One region of the Megasphaera sp. UBA4233 genome, then DNA from elsewhere that is predicted to be linked to it. Evidence: a T-box and tRNA genes for the amino acid it is inferred to sense, from the RefSeq annotation. Region 1 holds a T-box; the other holds one or more tRNA genes.
The links. A T-box is a leader RNA that pairs with one kind of tRNA and senses whether it is charged. The one in region 1 lies ahead of thrS (threonine--tRNA ligase), so its partner is inferred to be a tRNA-Thr.
Positions count from the first base shown of each region.

Region 1 (8,287 bases):
CCGTCAGTGCCGTGTGGACCCCTTGCTGTTTTAGTTCCGCTATGGCTTTCTGGTTGCCGTGTCCATTGTCTATGATTGTGACATCCATCCCTGCCTTGCACAGGTTGCGGACCATGGGGACACCCATGATGCCCAGTCCGATAAATCCGATTCGTTTCATATCATTCATCTCCTCTGTGAAAGTGAGTCATCGTCCGTATGGGTTCAAAACTACGCCGGTGAATCGGGCAGGGCCCGTAGGTTTCGATGGCCTCTTTGTGTAGTCTGGTCAGATAGCCTTTGTGCACGGCAAAACCGTATTCCGGGTAAGTCTTGTCGTACTGTTCCATGAGCCGGTCCCGGGTCACCTTGGCAATAATCGATGCCGCCGCGATAGATGCGCTGAGGGCATCGCCGTGGACCAGGGACTGATGGGTCACCGTAAGGGCCGGCAGAGGCATGGCATCGACCAGGACGGCTTCTGCCGGGACGGACAGGGTCCGGACGGCATCGTACATGCCCTGTTGGGTCGCGTGATAGATATCAAGGTCATCAATTTCTTTTTCCGATTTGGCGATGCACGAGACGGCGACGGCTTCGGCCATGATTTTGTCGTAGAGCCGTTCCCGTTTGGCCGGCGGTACTTTTTTGCTGTCATTCAGGCCGGGACATTCCCAGAAGGGAGGCAGGATGACGGCAGCGATCATAACCGGTCCTGCGACGGGTCCCCGCCCCGCTTCGTCAATGCCGGCCACGTGATAGATGTTTTCATTATAAAATCTGGTTTCGTAGGTATACATAGAAAGCAGCCGTTCCCGTTCTTTTTCTTCCCGCACTTTGCGGCGCATAAAGGCGGCGGCTTCTTTTTGTACGGACACGCGGGAGTCTTCCTTCATAGCCTGCAGTAGGGCCGGGATGTCGGTCTGTCCGTCTTTCAGCATAGCTTTCAGCTCTGCCAGTTTATAGGCTGCCGTTTCCATTACGCATCCTCCCCGCTGAGTTCTTCTACCCGGTCGAGGGACAGGGCACCAATGCGGCCTTCGCGGAACTCTTTCAGTATGAGCTTGTACGTTTTTTCCATATCGACGGTGCCGCCCGATACGATACAGCCCCGTTTGCGGCCGATGGCTTCGACCGTGGCAAGTGGAGCTTCGTCCAGGCTATCGAGCTTGAACCGGCCTTTTAGTTCTTCCGGATACCACTGACCCAGTTCCCGGATCAGTTCGGAGATAACCGTTTCCATGTCAAAGACCGTATCGGAAATGGCTCCTGTCGCGGCCAGCCGGCAGGCATAGGTCTGATTTTCCAGTTTCGGCCAGAGCACGCCCGGCGTATCGAGCAGTTCCAGCTTGTCTCCCAGATGGACCCATTGCTTGCCCTTGGTTTCGCCGGGCTTATCGGCCGCTTTGGCCACGTTCCGGTGTGCCAGGGTATTGATCAGTGTCGATTTACCTACGTTAGGAATGCCCAGGATCATGGTACGTACCGACCGGGTCCTGAGCCCCCGCATCTTCCACCGTTCCAGCTTGGGAGCGGCCAGCTGGCGTACCTTGCTGAGGAGCTGTTTGACGCTGCGACTGTCTTTGCTGTTGAGAGCCAGCACGAGGCGGCCCTGCTGTTTATAATAAGTCAGCCACTCCGCCACACAGTCCGGATCGGCCAGATCAGCTTTATTCAGAACGACCAGAGACGGCTTCTGCCCGATGAGCTTTGCAATCATAGGATTGGTACTGCTCATGGGAATCCGGGCATCGACCAGTTCGATGACGACGTCGATGACTTTCAGATTGTCTTCGATGAGCCGGCGGGCCTTGGCCATATGGCCGGGAAACCAGTTGATAATCATATATACTACCACCTTTCTATCTTCTATTCTACTGGATTCGGCAAAAACCGTCAAACACCTATCCGAAGATGGTCCGTGCTCTGCCTGATAATCGAAAAAACAGGACCCGCGTGGAGCGGATCCTGTTTTTGTCTATCCTATGCCGTTGTATCGATCAGCCTTTACGGGTTGCCGTTAATTCCTGTACATGGGCAATGAAGTCGTCTACCGGCTGTGCACCGATATCACCTTTGGCGCGGTCGCGGATGGAGAGGGTATTGTTTTCCATTTCCTTATCGCCGATGACAGCCATGTAGGGAACTTTTTCCATCTGGGCCTTGCGGATCTTGTAGCCAATTTTTTCATTGCTTTCGTCTACTTCTACGCGGATACCCATCTTCTTGAATTTCTTGCGCAGTTCCTTGGCATAGGCCAGATGTTTGTCCGAAATGGGCAGTAATTTGACCTGTACCGGAGCCAGCCATACGGGGAAGGCACCGTTGTAGTTTTCAATGAGGATGCCCAGGAAACGTTCGACTGAACCGAAGACGGTACGGTGAACCATGACCGGACGATGTTTCTGGCCATCTTCGCCGATGTAAGTCATGTCGAACCGTTCCGGCATGAGCATATCCAGCTGGATAGTACCGCACTGCCAGGTACGGCCGATGGAGTCTTTGACATGGAAGTCCAGTTTCGGGCCGTAGAATGCGCCGTCACCTTCGTTAATCTGGAAGGGAACGCCTTTTTCTTCGATGACTTCACGCAGCGTCTTCGTAGCCAGATCCCAGATTTCATCAGAGCCCATGGAATCTTCCGGACGGGTGGACAGTTCTACGTGATAATCGAGGCCAAAAATCTTGTAAGCTTTATCAATGAGATCCATGACGCCGGAAATTTCCTGTTTCATCTGGCTCGGCAGCATGAAGATGTGGGCATCATCCTGCGTGAAGCAGCGGACGCGGAACAGGCCGTGGAGGGCACCGTGGAGTTCGTGACGATGGACGAGGCCCAGTTCAGCCATCCGCATGGGGAAATCACGGTAGCTGTGGACGTTGCTCTTGTAGACGAGGATGCCACCCGGGCAGTTCATCGGTTTGATGGCGTACGGTTCATCATCAATAGTGGTGAAATACATGTTTTCCCGGTAATGATCCCAGTGACCAGACTGTTCCCAGAGATGACGGCTCAGGATGGTCGGCGTACTGATTTCGTCGTATTCGGCTTCATCATGGAGTTCGTACCAGAGTTTGAGCAGTGTCTTGCGAAGGACCATGCCTTTGGCGTGGAAGAACGGGAAGCCCGGGCCTTCTTCGTGGAAGCTGAACAAGTCGAGCTGTTTGCCCAGTTTACGATGATCACGCTTTTCGGCTTCTTCCAGCATGTGGAGGTAATCATCGAGGTCAGATTTCTTTTCAAAAGCCGTACCGTAAATACGCTGGAGCATCTTGTTGTGTTCGTCACCGCGCCAGTAGGCACCGGCAACGGTCTGCAGCTTGAAGGCTTTAACAGCGCCCGTAGAAGCTGTATGGGGGCCGGCACAGAGATCGACGAAATCGCCCTGGCGGTAGAGGGAAATTTCAGCGTCTTCCGGCAGGTCCTGGATCAGTTCTACTTTATAATCCTGACCGGCTTCTTTAAAGAGTTTCAGCGCATCTTCACGGGATACGACTTCTTTCGTAAGAGGCAAGTTTTCTTTGACGATCTTGGCCATTTCGGCTTCGATTGCCGGGAAATCTTCCTGTGTGAAGCGGTGTTCTGTATCGAGGTCATAGTAAAAGCCGTTTTCAATGGACGGGCCAATAGCGAATTTTACGCCCGGGAAGAGATGCTGGATAGCCTGGGCCATGACATGGGATGCTGTATGGCGAAGGGTATCTTTGCCAGCCTGATCGTCAAAGGTGAGGAATTCAACAGTCGAACCGTCGGTAATCGGTTCACGCAGGTCTGTTACTTCTCCATTTACCTTTGCGACTAATACTTTTTTTGCCAGGCTGTTGCTAAGCTGTTTGACGGCTTCGGCAAGAGAAATGCCATCGGCAAATACTTTCTTGCTACCATCTTTCAAAATTAATTCTGCCATAAAAAACATCCTCCTTTGTAATACAAAAGCTCCCGTCCTCAAGGGACGAGAGCTTACTCACGTGGTTCCACCCTAGTTCAGCAGACAATACCTGCTGTACTCGAACGCGGTAACGGTGCGACCGGACATCCATACTCTATTCCGGATGCCAGTTCCAAGGCGGTAACAAAGTCGTGTCTTATGGGGTACTCTCACCACCGTACCCTTCTCTGGTATAAAACGAACAACCAGTCATGTCCTTGTCAAAACTGTTTTCTTATCACTAGGTATGCGTAAATTATACGACCGCCTTTGCCGCTTGTCAAGGGGGAATAGGGTTTGAAGTTTGAAGTTTGGGGTTTGATGTTTGGGGTTTGATGTTATTGCCTCAGACAGAAAAAGGACTGTGCATGACAGCCTTTGCTTTCATGCTACAGTCCTTTACCTATCTCAGCTATTAGCCTTTGATTTTTTTGATAGCAGCAGTCAGGAGCGGAACGATCTTGAATGCGTCGCCTACGATACCATAATCGCAAACTTTGAAGATAGGAGCATCTTCATCTTTGTTGATGGCGATAACGCAGTCAGAACCACTCATGCCAGCGAGATGCTGGATAGCACCGGAAATACCGCAGGCAATGTAGATTTTCGGACCTACCGTTTTACCTGTCTGGCCTACCTGATGGAGAGCATCGATCCAGCCAGCGTCAACAGCAGCACGGGAAGCGCCTACAGCACCGCCGAGAACGTCAGCGAGGTCTTTCAGCATGCCAGTGAACGGTTCAGGACCATTCATGCCACGGCCGCCGGATACGATAACGTCAGCTTCTTCGATTTTGATGCCTTCGCCGCCCATTTTGATGAGTTCAACGAATTTGGTCATGAAATCAGCGTCGCTGAGGTTAGCAGTCTTTTCGATAACTTCACCTTTGGCATTAGGATCAGCTTCCGGTTTTTTGAATACGTTCGGGCGAACGGTACCCATCTGCGGGCGGTTGTCCGGGCAAATGATTTCAGCCATGATGTTGCCGCCGAGAGCCGGACGAGTCCAAACGATGGTCTTGCCGTCGTCGTCAACAGCCAGGCCCGTGCAGTCAGCCGTAAGGCCGGTCTGGAGGGAGTTGGCAATACGGGGGCCGAGGTCACGGCCGATGTTCGTAGCGCCTACGAGGAATACATTCGGTTTTTCTTCATGGAAGAAATCGCAAATGACTTTTGCATATGCCGTCGTGTTGTAGTTTTCCAGTTTCGGATCGTCATATACATATACTTTATGTGCACCGTGGGCAATCAGTTCCTGTGCCAGCGGTTTTACATCTTTACCAATCAAGATAGCGCCAACTTCGTCACCGATGGTGTCAGCCAAAACGCGGGCCTGACCCAACAGTTCGAAAGATACGTTGCGCAATTTGCCTTCGAATTGTTCAGCAATGACATAAATGCCTTTGTATTCTGCTAAATCCATTTTCACTTTTCCTCCTTAGAATTAAATGATTTTCTGAGCAGTCAGTTTTTCCATCAAGGTATCAACAGCTGCCTGGTCGTTGTCATCTTCAACAGGAATGATGAGGCCCTGTGTTCTCTGAGGCGGTGTGAAAATCTTACGAACTTTCGTCGGGGAGCCGTTCAGGCCGATTTTGGTTTCGTCAGCTTTAACGTCATCAGCGGAGAGTTCAGGAATTTCGCGACGTTTTGCTTTCATCGTGCCACGGATGGTCGGGAAGCGCGGTTCGTTCAATTCTTTAACAGCCGTAATCAGGACAGGGAAGTTAGCTTCCGTAATGATGTAGCCTTCTTCGTTCTGCTGTTTTACTTTTACGCATTTAGCTTCTTCGTTTACTTCGATAGCTGCTGCATAGGTAATCTGCGGGATGCCGAGTTCGCAGGCGATCTGCGGGCCTACCTGTGCCGTATCACCATCAATAGCCTGTTTGCCGCAAAGAATGATATCGAACTGTTCGATGCCTTTGAGTTCAGCTACTTTTTTAACAGCCTGAGCCAGGCAATAACCTGTAGCCAGCGTATCGGAACCGCCGACTTTGCGGTCTGTGAGGAGGTATGCTTCATCAGCGCCCATAGCCAGACCTTCACGGAGAACGTCTTTAGCCTGCGGGGGCCCCATGGAGAGCAAAGTTACCTTTGCGCCCTGGTTATCTTTTAACTGAAGAGCAGCTTCCAAAGCGTTCTGGTCGAACGGATTGAAGATGTTCGGTACACCGGCACGAATGACGGTATGTTTTACGGGATCAATTTTTACTTCTGCTGTGTCCGGAACCTGTTTGACACATACCAATATTTCCATATTTCTGTTGCCTCCTAAAAATAATTTTTATGTCAACAGCGCTAATGGCTGCCTCATAAACAAGGATAGGTTATTTGAGCAGGAAGCCCGATGTAACCATGAGCTGTACTTCGTTGGTGCCTTCATAGATCTGCGTAATCTTGGCGTCGCGCATATGACGGGCAACGGGGTAATCTTCGGTGTAGCCATAGCCGCCAAAGATCTGGACAGCTTCTGTCGTAACTTCCATAGCGATATCGGAAGCCATTCTCTTGGCAATGGCAGCTTCCAGAGAGAAGCGGCCGCCGGCCTGTTTGGCTTCGGCTGCTTTGTAAACCAGGAGACGGGCTGCTTCGATCTTCATCTTCATATCAGCCAGTTTGAAGGAAACGTTCTGGAATTTGCAGAGCGGACGACCGAACTGTACACGTTCTTTCGAATAGGCGACAGCGTCGTCAAGGGCAGATTCAGCGATGCCGAGAGCCTGGGCAGCGATGCCGATACGGCCGCCGTCGAGGGTCTGCATAGCGATGATGAAGCCTTTTCCTTCTTCACCGAGCAGGTTTTCTGCCGGAACTTTGACATCCTGGAAGATGAGTTCCATAGTCTGGGACGTATGAATGCCCAGTTTGTCTTCTTTCTTGCCAAAGGTGAAGCCTTCCCAGCCTTTTTCAACGATAAAGGCGGAAATGCCTTTCGTGCCTTTGGATTTATCCGTCATGGCAAATACGATGTACGTATCAGCCTTGCCGCCGTTGGTGATGAAAATCTTGTTGCCGTTAAGGATGTAATGATCGCCATCCTTGACAGCCGTCGTCTGCTGCATAGCAGCGTCGGTGCCGGCACCCGGTTCGGTCAGGCAGAACGCACCGAGTTTTTCACCCGTTACGAGCGGTTCGAGATATTTTTTCTTCTGTTCTTCCGTACCATACTGCCAGATGGGGTTGGTACCGAGGGAAATGGAAGCGGAAACGGTTGCTGCCATACCGGCATCATATTTGGCAATTTCTTCCACGCAGAGGATATACGTCAGTACATCGCCGCCGTCATTGCCCATTCCACCGTATTCTTCAGGATAGTAAATACCGGCAATACCCATGTCCTGCATCAGAGCTTTTACATGTTCTTCGCCAAAATCACCTGCGTGATCGCGTTCGCCGATATCCGGTTTTATTTTCTTTTCACAATAATCATGGACGGTTTTAACGATGTCTTTCTGCAGATCATTCAATTTAAAATCCATACTGTTCCCACTCTCCTTAAACATCTATTACGTATACGTAAAAACTAAAAGGTCTTCTTTCCTGCCATTGATACTGCATAAATACAAAAATTTTACACTATCTATACGGAACGTCGCTTGCAACAAGGCAAACGTATCCGACCTGCAAGCTCTTACACTTGCATTGTACAACTTTTCACGTATTTAATCAATAGAAAAAGGCGCTATTTATACAATGCATTTATTCCTTTTTTTCATGATTGAATAGTTATCATTGCAAACGATAGTTTACAAAATATTTATAAATGATTTATGAATACACGTTTGAATTATAAAGTAACATTTTTAAAGGCCATATATAGCTATATTGTATATCCGTACAAAAACGTATAGCCGTACCAGACTAGTGGTCCTGCCGATACAAATACATGTGGCATCATCTTCCTTTATTCTCTTTCCTCTCATGCCTCGTACAGGGACAGGAAATGTCGCAGGATATGAGCTGTAATGCCCCATATGGGCCACTTCTGATACCGATAAATATAAACGGAATATGTTTTGCGCCGCTTCCAGCTGCGGTCACCGCGAAAGCTGTTGTACAAGACGTCTTCCGGGAAATCAGCTCCGGGACGGGTGGCGATTTCCATATGCTTTTCCTCTGGCCGGACCGAGCGAAGGTAGGAAATGGGGGCCGTAAATATTTCCGCTATTTCTCCGCGGCTCAAAGTGAAATCCTGCGTATGAATCCGGGCCGCAAAAGGCCAGACAGTGACGCCCGCCATGGATTCAATATAATCTAGGGGGCCCAATATGTCTATATCGCCGCGGCATACCCCCAGTTCCTCCATCGTTTCCCGTATGGCCGCATCGAGGGCGCTGGCATCGCTTTTTTCTATACGGCCGCCGGGAAAACAGATA
Region 1 is NZ_DGXL01000027.1:36,291-44,577, reverse strand. Features, by position in the region: gene B2U90_RS10075 (NAD(P)-binding domain-containing protein) at 1-160, opposite strand, end outside; gene B2U90_RS10070 (ribonuclease HII) at 162-959, opposite strand; gene ylqF (ribosome biogenesis GTPase YlqF) at 959-1,825, opposite strand; gene thrS (threonine--tRNA ligase) at 1,980-3,887, opposite strand; T-box leader at 3,926-4,142, opposite strand; gene B2U90_RS10055 (electron transfer flavoprotein subunit alpha/FixB family protein) at 4,324-5,331, opposite strand; gene B2U90_RS10050 (electron transfer flavoprotein subunit beta/FixA family protein) at 5,353-6,168, opposite strand; gene B2U90_RS10045 (acyl-CoA dehydrogenase) at 6,239-7,390, opposite strand; gene B2U90_RS10040 (NUDIX hydrolase) at 7,831-8,287, opposite strand, start outside.

Region 2 (8,287 bases), on a different contig from region 1:
TTTTTATAGATTTCCGTTTCCAGGACATGACCGTAGGCGTCCCGTGTAGACATAGCCATTATGATTCACCTTCCAATTCTTCCAGTGCCTTTTTCGTTTCGGCGGCATCGAGTGTTTTATTGTGCCAGGCGGCCTTGTTTTCCATGAAATCGACGCCTTTGCCCTTGATGGTTTCGGCGATGATGGCCGTCGGCATGCCTTTCGTTTCTTCCGCTTCTTTCAGGGCTGCCCGGATTTCGTCAAAGTTATGACCGTTGATAGTAATCGTATGCCAGTGGAAATCGCGGAATTTATCGGCAATAGGCATGATATTCATGACCTCTTCCGACGCACCGCTGAGCTGCAATTTATTGTGGTCGATGATGAGCGTCAGGTTGTCCAGCTTAAAATGGGCACTGGTCATGGCCGCTTCCCAGATGATGCCTTCTTCGATTTCCCCGTCGCCGCAGATGACGTACGTGCGCCAGTCTGCGTGGTCAAGACGGGCTCCCAGAGCCATGCCGTTGCCGGCGGACAGGCCCTGACCCAGTGAGCCGGTAGACATATCAATGCCCGGCGTGCGGTTCATATCGGGCACGCCCTGGAGCATGGCTCCACATTTCCGGAGATTCCACAATTCGTCTTCGGGAAAGAAACCGTGCATCATGAGCGTCGCATAGAGAGCCGGTGCAGCATGGCCTTTGGACAGGATGAGCCGGTCACGGCCGGGCCAGTGAGGTTCTCCGGGCCGCACATGCATATATTCCCCATACAACACCTGCAGGATTTCCACAATGGAAAGAGAGCCGCCGGGATGGCCTGCGCCGGCAGCAGCCAGCATCTTGACGACATATTCACGCACAGCCGTAGACCGCCGTGCGAGTTCTTCATTTGTCATAGAATCATCTCCAGTCAACAATAGTATCACCTATATGTACAGCATAGTACTTTTTGCCATAGGCGTAAAGGGTGGAAGATAGTTTGTTTCTTTTGTTAACGCGAATAGTTTGTGTGATGGTGATATTACACTCTAAAAAACTCCCTTTCAGGCAGTTCAGGATGTTCGTATTTCCTGTCTGCTTGAAAGGGAGTTTGTGTTTGTCTGGCGTTACCGTTTCTTGCCGGTTCCTGCGGGAGTTTCCGCCTATTCAACTGTTCCAGTCCCTGGGCCGGGGACTGATTCCGCACGCCTTCCCAGACGGCCATCAGATCATCCCGTTCCTCTCCGAAGAGGATATAGCTGCTGCTCCTCTTCCTCCTTCCGGCTGTAGATCATCTTTCGATTCATCGCCCCTGGGAACGTGCTGATTATGACCCCGAAGGGCAGCATCATCAACAGGAATATGGACTTGAAATCTCAGAAATCCGTACGTATTCTATCCTTATTATCATCTTACTAAATACAAAGAATAAATACACTGTAATAAATTACAGGTATAGGTCATAGAATCAGAATTTTTCCAACAAATGCAGGAGCTTTTTGGCTGTCATGACAGACAAACCATTAAATCATATCATCTGTCATGACAGATTCATAAAAGTTTATACAACCGTCTAAAACGCTTTTGTAATTGCAAAATACACATGAATATACTGTAACAAATTACAGTGTGTTTCCTTTTTGCTTTTGATATAATGAAAACAAAAAGACAGCTAAAAAATATAGTTTAAGAATAAAGGAGGCGTACATTATGAAGAGACGTCATCATTGTAAAACATCCCATGCCAAACTGACATTGGCTGTATTGGCCCTGTGTAGCATGACGGCTTTCTGGGGCGGTGCTGCCTGGGCCGCTGATGCTGGGCAGACTCCGGATCCCGTCCAGGACGGCATCCATTATTTCAGTGTTAACCCTGAGAATGGTAACCGCGACAAAAATTACAATAATGACGGTGCGGTAGGGAAGGACTCTCTGGCTATCGGGGCTGGGGCCCATGCTGAAGGAACTATGGGGGCTACGGCTCTGGGCAACGATGCCGTAGCTGACGGTGAACGGGCACTGGCTGTAGGAAATGGCTCGAAAGCTACCGGTTTGGACGCTATTGCCATTGGTACCGGGTCCCAGGGGGAAGCCACTGGAACGAATGCCATCGCTATTGGCGAACAGAGTCATGCTAAGGGTATGTATACGACAGCGGTGGGCAGTTATTCTGAAGCCACTGCCAAAGGGGCCGTGGCCCTGGGACAGCAGGCCAAGAGCAAAGGAGAGGACAGCACCAGCATCGGCATCATGGCTAATGGCATGGGCAAAGCCGGAACGGCCGGGGATCATTCCACCGCCGTAGGGGCCTATTCCGAATCTTCCGGACTGGCTTCTACAGCTTTGGGTGGCTTCAGCAAAGCCACCGATGACTTCGCAACGGCTTTGGGCTATGGCAGTGGAGCCGTCCTCCGGGGCACAGCCGTAGGCGCTGCCAGCCAGGTTACGGGAGAAGGCGGCACGACGATAGGCCTGCTGAGCATTTCTTCTGCCCCGGGAGCCGTGGCGCTGGGCATGAGTTCCGTAGCCGACCGGGAAGCGGGCTGGCAGGGATACCATCCGGTGTACGGCCAGATGCAGGACGTTTCTCCTGCCTGGCAGTCCACCTGGGGTGCTGTTTCCGTCGGGGCCGGGCCTTCCCAGGATGAAAATGGCCGGTTGATTCCCCAGCGGACCCGGCAGATTATCAACCTGGCAGCCGGGACGGAAGATACGGACGCCGTGAACGTGGCCCAGCTGAAGGAAGCCATGAGCGATGCCCGGATTTCCATTCATGCCGGGGAAGGCATCGTCGTGGAGAAACAGGGATCGGAATATACCATCAAAGCCAATCTGAATGGCTTGGGCAATACCCATGGGGAAGTCCAGATTCTGTCTGATCCGGAGGAATTTCCAGAGAACCCGGATCAAAGGGAAGTATCTCCCAATCAGCCTAGACAGGCACCGGGGCTGCAGCTGGCTCGTGCCGTAGCGGAACCGGAAAAGGAAACCGATGACGGCGGACCACTCCATGTGGGCTATGTGGCTAATCCCGTTTCCTTTGTCACGGAAGACGGCAATGCCGCTACTCTCAATGACGGAGGTACGATCAACGTTTTGGGCGGAGACAATATCCGGACGGCATCTACCACTACTACCGATGCTAATGGCGGCAAGGTCGATACTATCCATATCAATTTGGAACGGGATATCAATGTCGATAGTGTCCAAATCGCCCAGGGCGGGCCACTGTTGAACGGAGACGGCCTGGATATGAGCAATCAGTCCATTACCCAGCTGGCACCGGGTGAAGTATCGGCGACGTCTACGGACGCCATCAACGGCAGCCAGCTCTACGCCACCAACCAGATGGTACAGGAAAACCGGCAGAACATTACCCAGCTGGGAAATTCCCTGAACAAACTGGATAACCGCATCAATCGTGTTGGTGCAGGTGCGGCAGCTTTGGCAGCACTTCATCCGCTCGACTTTGATCCGGACAGCAAGTGGGATTTCGCTGCTGGTTATGGCAACTATCGTGATGCCAATGCAGCGGCTGTCGGACTCTACTATCGTCCTAATGAAGACACCATGTTCAGTGTCGGTGGCAGCTTCGGTGGCGGTGAAAACATGATCAATGCCGGCGTCAGCCTGAAAATCGGCCGCGGCAACCATGTTTCCAACTCCCGTGTAGCCATGGCTAAAGAAATTCGCGATATGCGTAAAGCTATGGCTGAACAGGCAGCTGAAATTGCAGAGCTCAAAGCGATGCATCATCTGGCTATCGATTCCAATAAGAGCATGCTCTTCCCCGATGTAGCCGATAACCACTGGGCTTACGAATATGTCACGAAACTGGCGGGCAATGGCATTATCGAAGGCTACCCGGATGGACTCTTTAAAGGCAATCAGGTGATGACCCGCTACGAATTTGCAGCCATCGTCTACCGTCTGATGGAAAAAGGACTCGGCCATACCGATCCGGAAATGAACCGCCTGGCCCGCGAATTCAGCAATGAACTTTCGTATATCCGCATCGATACGGTACATCAGGATAAAGACGGTACGCCGACCGTACAGCGTGTCCGCGTAAAGAAATAGTGACAGGACAACGACCATATCGGCCTGTCGGGATGATGTGATTACGTCTGATGATTCCGTCGATCAGGATAAATAACCAGAGGCATAGGTAGAGCGAGAGGCTTTGCCTATGCCTCTTGCCGGTTCTAAAAAACGTCGGGCAAGTGCCTGGATGGCGGACCTGTAAAAAAATAAGGGGCTGTAACAAAATGAGCTTTTTTGCTCATTTTGTTACAGCCCCTTTCTTTGGAGCCACTTATCGGATTCGAACCAACGACCCTCTCATTACGAATGAGATGCTCTACCAGCTGAGCTAAAGTGGCATATGATTGTACCTGAACGGTACTTTACTAGTATATCCATTTCGTGGCGTTTTGTCAAGAGGTAAAAAATTGAAAAAAATCGATATATTTGTTTCTTCGTTATATTTACAACGTACAATCGAAGCAGCGCAGGTTATACTATACGTGTAAAGAGGAAACGGTGATGAACCGGAATACGATAATCCTCCATATGATATATGTATCGCGAAAGGAGCGATGACTTATGAAATTCAAAGTAAATGATTCTTGTATCTCTTGTGGTATGTGCGCAGGTTCCTGTCCGGAAGTATTCCACATGGCTGATTCCGGTATGGCTGAAGCGATTCCTGACGATGTAGCACCGGAAGTTGAAGAATCCGCTATTGACGCAATGAACAACTGCCCGGCAGGCGCCATCGAAGAAGCCTGAGAAAGAAATACACAGGGCGTACGGCATCGGCAGGGTGCTGATATCGTGCAGATATAAAGTGAGACTCCCGTAATACAAAGCAGAGGCTGCAATGAAATGGCTTTAAAAGTTCGTTTCGTTGCAGCCTCTGTTTTATCTTTCGCTACAAGTCATAGATTATTTGGTTTAAACAAAATCTTATTTTTTTTCGTAGTAGTATCGTGTCCACATGGTAACTTCTGAAAGGGACGGGTGGGGCGTCATGGTTTCACTCAGGGTATAGACACTGCGCGGATCCAGCGTGCGCGTAAGGGGGAGATCGCGCAGATACTGTGCGTCGGCTGAGGCAATATCCGGGCGGAGAGGTTGTACTGTGTGAGTACCGCACATGAGAAGGTTGACAAAGGGTTGGATGAGGATGGACGCTTCGTGGCCTACGATGTGGGCGCCAAGAATCTGTTTGCTCATTTTGTCGATGATGAGTTTGATAAATCCGTCATCAGAAGCTCCCGGTTCGTATCCCAGTGCATAGCCTTTGGCTGAGGCAGAGTAGTGGTTGACTGCCGTTTCCACATCATATCCCTGCTTTCGGGCTCCTTCTTCCGTAAGTCCTGTATGGGCCGTTTCCGGATAGGTATAGGTTACGGCCGGTACGGCATCGTATTGTGCCCAGCGCCAGTTTTCGCGGGGCATATGGGAAAAGAGATTGTGGGCTATGATTTCGGCTTCGTAATTGGCTTTATGGCGGAATGGCGCCCTGCCATTGACATCGCCCAGGGCCCAGATGCCATCTGCGCTGGTTTCGAGAAACTCATTGGTCTCGATATAGCCGCGGCTGTCGAGACGGACATCCGTATGTTCCAGCTGCAGCAGTTCTGTCATAGGGCGGATGCCGGGGGCCACGAGGATTTCTTCGGCCCGTACTTCTGCCGTCGTCCCGTCTGTACGGTTGCGGATAGTCAGGACTTTTTCATCGCCTTCGCGCCGCACGGATATCGTGTCCTGGTTCAGGCGGACATCGATATGACGGTTCTGGAACTGGCGCAGCATGAACGCTGAGATTTCTGGCTCTTCTTTTGGCAGAAGGCGGACGTTGTGCTGGACGATGGTGACCTGGGTGCCGGCCGCTTCAAAGACATGAGAAAATTCACAGCCTATGGGGCCGCCGCCGATGACAATCAGGCTCTTATACGGTTTTCCCGGGAATTTGGGACCAAAGAATGTTTCTGACGTAATGTAACCGCATTCTTCCAGACCGGGGAGTACGGGGATATTCGTCCGGCCACCAGTACCGATAAAAATCTGCCGGCCTTCCAGTTCTTCTGCTGTACCGTCGGCTTTTGTCACGGCAATCGTCTTTTTGCCGGTAAACGAGGCCGTGCCGTTATAGGTATCGACGTTGGGGAATTGGTCATAATACGCCTGAATGGCCGGACTTTCGTCTATTTTCTGCCACAGCCTCCGGGCCAGCGTATCCCAGTCCAGCGTGGCGTTTTCCGCTGTGACACCGATACGGGCTCCTTCCCGTATTTCACAGAGCAGATTGGCTGCTGTCACCATGACTTTTGTCGGGATGCAGCCCCGGTTCAGGCAGGTACCGCCGAAACGGCCCCGCTCGATGATAGCAACTTGTTTATGCTGTCGTATAGCGGCATCAGCAATGATGTTGGCTGCTCCCGTGCCGATGATAATGACATCGTATTGTTTCATGGAAATCCTCCTTGTATATGGAAATCTTGTATATAATAAGTGTACGGAAAAAAACGTCTTCCTGTCAATGAGGCAGGAAGACGTTTTTGGTAATTAGTGTGTTTCCGGCAGGCTCTGGGAGAATATCCATTCCAGTGCCGGCTTCATCGTGTATGCATACAGCCATGTGTACCGATGGCTGCCGCCTTTGTAAATCGTAAGATAGTGGCTGCAGTCTGGTTCAATCAGAGAGGCGGCTTCGGCCTGCAGCTGTACGGTTGGTACATTGGCATCCAGTGTCTGGCGATCGACTTTGGTACCGGATTTTTTCAGATTCCCCAATATTTCCGTCATGCTCGGGTAGGCACCGGCATCGCCTTCACAGATGACCGTCCAGAGCGGCTGGCTGGCAAGAGGAGCCGTAACGGCGGCATTCCATTTGCAGGCGATGAGATACGATGCGGCAAAGAAGTGAGGATATTTAACATCCATGGCAATCGATGTCATGCCGCCCATGGACTGGCCTGTGTTGTATATGCGCCGCGTATCGATGGAGTAAGTCTGGCAGAGAGACTGGATGAGGTGAATCGTACGATCCAGTTCTGGCCCGTAGTCGTAATTGTCATCGACGATAACCGTGTCGTACTGGGGCGCCAGAACGAAGCAGGGATGACTGGCCTGCCATCCGGGCGATGCGAAGGTGACGGCTCCCAGCCCCTGGACGAGCGTTGCTTTGACGTCCGGTGAGACGACGCCGGCATCATGCATGAAAAGGACGAGGGGGTATTTCTTTTGTGGATCGTAGTTCTTCGGAACATAGAGATTATACTTTAATACAGCATTCTGCTGCTGGCTGTCCGTAAAGGTCCCCTGGATAAAATCTTCGACAATCAGATCCCTGGATTTGGAAGTTTCTATCCCTTCTTCCGGCCCATAGAGAGCGCCTGATACCGTTTTTACAAAACCCGTCTGGCTGACGTTCGCCTTCATGACGGGAAGTGGACTGGGATTACCGTGGCTTCCCAACTGGGGTCCGCCGCCATGGCCTTTTTTCTGACGGTCTTTGACGGGGCCGTCTTCCGGATGAGGATCGACAGAGGAATCGACGAGGGGCAGGGCCTGGAGCTGGAGTACGACATAGTTCCCTGATTCCGTATGGACAGTTGTTTTTTCTGCCGCCGTGTTTGTATAGACTTTTTCAATCGTCCGGCCATCGACGGTATAGTCGGAAGGGGAAAGGGAAGATGAAAGAACCGGCGCATCGTACTGGACGATGACATGAGAGACGTGCTCGCCATCTCCTGTAACTTCCCCGATGGCTTCAGCCCCTGTAATATGATTGGCAGCAAAAGACGTGCTGCCCAGGGAGAGACACAGCATGATAGCGGCGCCCAGCCGGCGCCAGGATTTCCATTTCATTTGCATATGACCTTCTTTTCTGATGACAGGTAAAACTAATAATATATATCAATTGACCTTAGTATACACAGAAAAGATGGCGGTTTCGTCACAATACAGACACAGTTCATCGCGGACTGCCTGACGAAACGGGCTATCAGCTGATTTTGCTGCCGTTGGCTTTCATCTTGAAACGCAGGCCCAGGACTTTTAGTAGTTTGCCTGCCGTCATAGCGACTTTGGCTGTATGCTTGCTGGAATGATCGGTGTAACCCAGGGCTCCCAGTACGCGGTTTCCCTGTTCCAGATATATGTTCAATTCTTTCGCGTGAGTGATATTTTCATAGGTAAATTTCTTCATGTATCATTTATTGACAGGACTGATTCGTTCAGCCCTTCTCCTTTTTGTATTAAGAAAGCCGCAGTATGGCATCGAGGGCCAGTTCCGACCGTTCACATTCTCCCGGCAG
Region 2 is NZ_DGXL01000021.1:65,306-73,592, reverse strand. Features, by position in the region: gene B2U90_RS07230 (transketolase family protein) at 1-59, opposite strand, end outside; gene B2U90_RS07225 (transketolase) at 59-877, opposite strand; gene B2U90_RS07220 (S-layer homology domain-containing protein) at 1,671-4,040, shown strand; tRNA gene B2U90_RS07215 (tRNA-Thr) at 4,267-4,342, opposite strand; gene B2U90_RS07210 (ferredoxin) at 4,566-4,751, shown strand; gene B2U90_RS07205 (dihydrolipoyl dehydrogenase family protein) at 4,929-6,440, opposite strand; gene B2U90_RS07200 (hypothetical protein) at 6,534-7,838, opposite strand; gene B2U90_RS07195 (hypothetical protein) at 7,975-8,178, opposite strand; gene B2U90_RS07190 (PhoH family protein) at 8,228-8,287, opposite strand, start outside.
Region 2: it encodes a tRNA-Thr, which carries the amino acid that the T-box ahead of thrS (threonine--tRNA ligase) is inferred to sense. The anticodon was not compared.